Caldalkalibacillus thermarum: one gene and its partner. The main gene of each other region encodes a partner of the protein of the gene in region 2 in a complex. Links are inferred from orthologs where the notes say so. Each region holds a gene or a part of one and is shown on either strand. Other genes may lie near its edges.

The links. The genes of interacting proteins can lie anywhere in the genome.
Region 1: the proteins of IEW48_RS02500 (region 2) and dnaN are in contact, whole or in part, in a solved structure (PDB 1OK7), measured with the Escherichia coli proteins. The link is inferred for Caldalkalibacillus thermarum from one-to-one orthologs.

What each region holds. Positions count from the first base shown.
Region 1 is NZ_BMKZ01000046.1:13,342-16,259, reverse strand. Bases 5-2,909 are described here. They hold dnaN (DNA polymerase III subunit beta), read left to right. Parts: upstream 5-842; coding sequence 843-1,976; downstream 1,977-2,909. Other genes in these bases: recF (DNA replication/repair protein RecF), read left to right, coding at 2,308-2,909; yaaA (S4 domain-containing protein YaaA), read left to right, coding at 2,075-2,296; dnaA (chromosomal replication initiator protein DnaA), read left to right, coding at 5-660. Outside these bases: more of dnaA, read left to right, coding at 1-4; more of recF, read left to right, coding at 2,910-2,918. UniProt on the Escherichia coli protein: Confers DNA tethering and processivity to DNA polymerases and other proteins. Acts as a clamp, forming a ring around DNA (a reaction catalyzed by the clamp-loading complex) which diffuses in an ATP-independent manner freely and bidirectionally along dsDNA.
Region 2 is NZ_BMKZ01000004.1:8,930-11,864, reverse strand. Bases 8-2,929 are described here. They hold IEW48_RS02500 (DNA polymerase IV), read left to right. Parts: upstream 8-796; coding sequence 797-2,062; downstream 2,063-2,929. Other genes in these bases: IEW48_RS02495 (Crp/Fnr family transcriptional regulator), read left to right, coding at 2,206-2,929; IEW48_RS02505 (DUF1885 family protein), read left to right, coding at 169-612. Also shown: more of IEW48_RS02495, read left to right, coding at 2,930-2,934. UniProt on the Escherichia coli protein: Poorly processive, error-prone DNA polymerase involved in translesion repair and untargeted mutagenesis. Copies undamaged DNA at stalled replication forks, which arise in vivo from mismatched or misaligned primer ends.

The DNA of each region.
Region 1 (2,918 bases), on a different replicon or contig from region 2:
CATACTTTTAATACCTTGCATGAGGAAGCGAAACAAATTGTGATCTCAAGCGACAGACCACCTAAAGAGATCCCTACATTGGAAGACAGGCTGCGCTCCAGGTTTGAATGGGGCTTAATCACCGACATCACGCCGCCCGATCTGGAAACCAGGATTGCCATCCTGCGTAAAAAGGCAAAGGCTGAAAATCTGGATATTCCCAATGAGGTTTTAGTGTACATTGCCGATCTCATCAATACCAATATCCGCGAACTGGAAGGGGCCTTAACCCGGGTCGTGGCGTACAGTACCATGACCAATCAAGATATCAGCACGGAGCTGGCCCAGGAAGCCTTGAAAGATATTGCGCCGAGTAACAAACCTCACTTGATCACGATTGCCCATATTCAACAAGTCGTTGCTGACCATTTCGGTTTAAAGGTTGAAGATTTAAAAGGGAAAAAACGGACCAAGTCAATTGCCTACCCACGTCAAGTGGCCATGTACTTATCCCGCGAACTGACCGATTCTTCCCTGCCCAAAATTGGGCAAGAATTTGGCGGACGAGACCATACGACCGTCATTCACGCCCACGAAAAAATAAAAAAGGATCTGCAAAAAGATACCTCGTTTCAAAAAATAGTGGAACATCTGATCAAAGTGATCAAGAAAGAGACTTAATATCAACATGTGTATAACAAAACAAGCCTATACACACGCCATCCACATGTGTATAGGCTTTATTTTGCTGCCAGAGATCAAGTTATCCACAATTACACAGGCATTAATGATTAATACGAACTAAATTAATATATTATGCTAAAATAAATGGCATATGCTAAAAAAATTTGGAGGTCGACAGCATGCATATTGTGGTGGATCGAGAAGCTTTAAAAGAAGCGGTTAATCAGGTATCCAAAGCCGTATCATCGCGGACCACAATCCCTATTCTAACCGGTATCAAACTGACAGCTACCCATGAAGAATGCATTTTAACCGGCAGTGATTCTGACATTTCCATCCAGGTTTCCATTCCCGCCCAACGGGATGATATAGAATTAATTAAAGTGGTTAAAATAGGTAGTATCGTCCTTCCGGCCAAATATTTTGCAGAAATCGTCAAAAAACTGCCAGCTGAACACATTGAGATTGAAGTGCTGGAAAATGAAGTCACTCACATTCGCTCCGGATCAACGGAGTTTAATTTAAACGGATTAAATGCTGAAGAATATCCCCGCCTGCCCCAACTGGAAGAGGATCAGGTCTTCAGCATTCCGGCCCAGTTGCTTAAAAGTTTGATTCGTCAAACATCCTTTGCCGTCTCCACATTGGAATCCCGTCCCATTTTAACAGGGGTCTTGCTTAAACTGGAGGAAGGGCTGCTGACGTTAGTGGCTACCGACAGCCACCGCTTAGCACACCGTTCTGCCCAAGTGGAAGTCAATCACAACCTCTATCTTGAAAATGTGGTCATTCCTGGGCGGAGCATGAACGAATTGCAGCGCATTTTAGAAGACGAGTCAGATCCGGTTGATATCGTGATTACCAATAATCAGATGCTGGTCAAAGCAGGACGCTTGCTCTTTTACTCCCGCCTGTTGGACGGCACGTATCCAGATACAGAGCGCATCATTCCCTCAACAAGCAAAACCACGCTGGAAGTGGAAACGAAAGCGCTTTTGTCCGCCATTGAACGCGCATCTCTTTTAGCGAAAGACAGTAAACATGTGGTAAAATTGAGTATACAAGAAGAGCGCATCCATATTACCTCTAACACCCCGGAAATCGGGCAAGTGTTTGAGCAGGTTAACGCTCACCATATAGAAGGGGAAGAAATTCAGATCGCGTTTAACGCCAGATTTATGCTGGATGCCCTCCGTGTCATTGACTCGCCGCAGGTTTCGATCCAATTTACAGGTGCCTTAAGCCCGTTTGTGATTAAGCCAACAGATCATGAACATATGCTGCACCTTATTCTTCCTGTGAGAACCTATTAAGTTCTCTTAAGTTTTATATCTCTTACCTGAGTTGTAACAATGAGCGGGAACAAACCAATTTCTTCGCAAGACCAGCACAGAGGAAAAGGTGAATTGTTTTGGCCAAGATCATCCACATTTCCACACCTTATATTACACTGGGACAACTGTTAAAACTGGTAGGTGTCATCGATACTGGCGGGCAAGCCAAATGGTTTCTGGCCGAACATGACGTTCTGGTTAATGGCCAAACGGAAAACCGCCGGGGACGGAAACTATACCCTGGTGATGTCATTGAAATTGACGGCTTTGGTCAGGTTAAGATTGCTGCACAAAGCTAGGGGGATTCCCTTTGTATGTCAAACGTTTAACCCTGCAACATTTTCGCAATTATGCTACCCTTGAGCTAGAGTTCCAACCGGGGATCTATTTGTTTATTGGGGACAATGCCCAAGGAAAAACCAACCTTTTAGAGTCGTTATATGTGTTGGCCATGACCAAATCTCACCGCACCTCCAAGGAGAAGGAACTGATTCAGTGGCACAAGGCGCACACTACGCTAGCCGCAGAGCTAGAAAAAAAATACGGCTCTGTTACGCTGGAATTACACATTTCTCAAAGAGGAAAACGGGCCAAGCTGAATCACTTGGAACAAAAACGGTTAAGTGATTATATCGGCACCTTAAATGTGGTGATGTTTGCACCTGAGGATCTCGAATTGGTCAAAGGAAGTCCTCAGGTGCGCCGTCGTTTTATTGATATGGAGCTGGGGCAGGTGAGTGCCAATTACTTATACGATTTGGGGCGTTATCAGAAACTATTAATGCAGCGCAATGCTCTCTTGAAAGAATGGACTGACCGGGAAAAACACCGTCCCATGGTTGACGTCTTTACCCAGCAGCTTATTGACGTGGCGGTCAAATTATATCAAAAGCGTTTCAAGTTTCTGCACAAGCTGGAACA
Region 2 (2,935 bases):
TCTATTTAAAGTGCCCGGTTCTTAAGCCGAACTCATCATCTGCATAAGGATTTGTCGACGAACCAAAAACCTTACCCGGTTTGGACATTTTTGTTGTGAAATTGGCCCTTGAATGCTAAGATGTTAACAGACATGCTGGACACTGTGCTATCGCAAGGAGTGAGTTGGGTGAGTCAAAGTGCGTATATTCGTCTGGTAGAGGAATCAACAATGACCGAGTCCAATTTGGACGATGTGAAGCAAAAATTGGAACGTTACATAAGCATGACCACAAAAACAGGACAGCAGCTGGCTTGGCATTATGAGGAGGCCGCTTTTCCTTACACGATTGAAGAGAAGTCGGAGGGGAAAGGAAAATGGCTCTACCTGAAAGGCAACAACCCTGAACTGTACAAATATATTGTCATCGGGGTTGGCTCAGAAACAGTCATGGATGAAGAGAGCGGCCAAGAGAAGGAAGAACACTATATTCAGGTGGTGTTGCCGGATGGAGCCACTCATGGTGATAAATCAAAAGCCAATGAGTTTTGCAAATATCTGGCCAAAGCGTATCAAGCGAAATTGCAGTTGTTTAACGGGCGCACCATGTATTTTTATCCCCGCAAACCGTAACCTGTCCCACTGAGCCTGACCGGTTTAAACCCGGATCCTTAGTATCTTTTTTGAAGCTTAGTTTCTTGCCTTTTCTTATCTAATGCGTTTCTCTCCCTCCTTTTTCCACTTTTATTTTTTCTTTTTTTGCCGTAGAATAGAACATACGTTCTGTTATCCACTGCTGAACGGAGGATGGCACAACATGAACAAAGCAGGTAGCAAGATGCCCCGGGAACGGGTCATTTTCCTGGTTGATGTGCAATCCTTTTTTGCTAGCATTGAAAAAACAGCTGACCGCTCCTTGCAGCATAAACCGATTGTGGTGGCAGGAGATCCCGAACGGCGCAGCGGGGTGATCCTGGCGGCCTGTCCCCTGGCCAAACAATGGGGGATTGAAACGGCAGAAGCGTTGTGGGAAGCCCAGCAAAAATGTCCTGGTGTCACTGTCGTCAAACCCCATATGCAAAAGTACATTGAAATCTCTGTTCAGCTTACCGCCATCATGGAAAGCTTCAGTGATCTGGTCGAACCGTACAGCATTGACGAACAGTTTATTGATCTGACACCGACCCTGCATTTATTTGGTGGCAGCCCCTATCAAGCGGCCCGTCTCTTGCAACATAAGATCCAGCAGGAAATAGGGGTCTATGCCCGCATTGGCATTGGCCCCAACAAAGTGCTGGCCAAAATGGCCTGTGATAACTTTGCCAAGAAAAACAAAGAGGGCATCGCCCACATCAGCTATGACACATTGCCCGCCACGTTATGGCCTCTTCCCGTCCGCTCTTTATTTGGCGTGGGCAGCCGCATGAGCCGCCACTTGGAACGCATGGGCATCCGCACGATTGGCCAACTGGCTCAAACCCCCGTGGAACGTCTGCGCAAAAAATGGGGCATTAATGGGGAACGGCTGTGGCTGACCGCTAACGGTATTGATGAATCCCCTGTTTCTCCCCGCTCCCATGATGAACAAAAGGCGATCGGTCACCATATGACCCTCCCCCGGGACTATGAAACCCTGGAGCAGATTAAAGTCATTCTGCTGGAATTAAGTGAAGAGGTGGGCCGCCGCGCCCGGCGCAAGGGATATGTGGGCGATACCGTTTCCGTGGGTGTACGCGGCGCCCGCTTTGATTTGCCCACCGGCTTTCACCGCCAAACCAAATTGACCGAAAAAACCAACGATGGACTGGATGTGTTTAAAGCCGCTTTTGATCTGTTTTGCACCCATTGGGACGGGGAGCCGATTCGCAGTGCGGGGGTAGCGCTGTCTGGCCTGGAGCCGGACCACTGCCGTCAACTGAGCTTGTTTAACTTTGAGACCACGCTTAAAAAAGAGCGCTTAAGCAAGGCAGTAGACCACATTAAGAATAAATACGGGGCCGCCGCCATTTTGCGGGCCGCCTCCCTTACTGCAGCAGGCCAAGCCCGGGACCGGGCCCAAAAAATAGGAGGGCATTACAAATAACCCTAAAAAATGACATTTGTTTTACACTTTGGTGACGTTTCGTTTACAAATGGCACGCTGTCACATAATTGTGACACAATCGCACGTTGCGTCCCCCTCTTTCTGTTAAAATGAAACTAGGAATGAAAAACGGGGAGGCCGTGATGATGCAAGGACAACCCTTTTTGGCCCAAGAACGTCAGGCGTGGCAAAACACAGGCATCTTTTCCGGACAGAACTTTCTAAAACTGAAGGAGATTATGTATGACCATACGTTTGAAGCCGGCTCTTATCTATTCTGGGAAGGGGAGCAAGCTGACAAACTTTTTTATATCAAACAGGGGCAAGTCAAGCTGACCAAAACAAACGCTGAAGGAAAAGAGTTTACTTTGCACATGTTTCAAGAGGGCGATCTGGTCGGGGAATTAGCGGGATTTACCACATTAAAGCACAGTTACAATGCCTTGGTGACCAAAGACAGTATCATCGGTGTCATCCAAACTCGTGATTTGGAAGTGTTGCTCTGGCAGCACGGGGATCTGGCGGTTGAATTTATCAAGTGGATGGGCCTGATGAATCGTATCACAGAAACTAAAGTGAGAGATTTGATGTTTTATGGCAAGCCAGGCGCTTTGTGTTCAACTTTAATCCGCCTGGCCAATACGTACGGCAAACAGACTGAACAGGGATGGCTTATCTCTCACAAAGTCACCCATGCGGAATTGGGTGAATTTATTGGAGCGACAAGGGAAAGTGTCAACCGCATGCTGCGAGATTTGGCCAAAAAAGGAGTGATTGCTCAGGAGCAAGGGCACATCATCATTAAAGACATCGACTATTTGAGAGATATTTGCCACTGTGAGCACTGTCCCGTTACCGTATGCCGCATCTAAC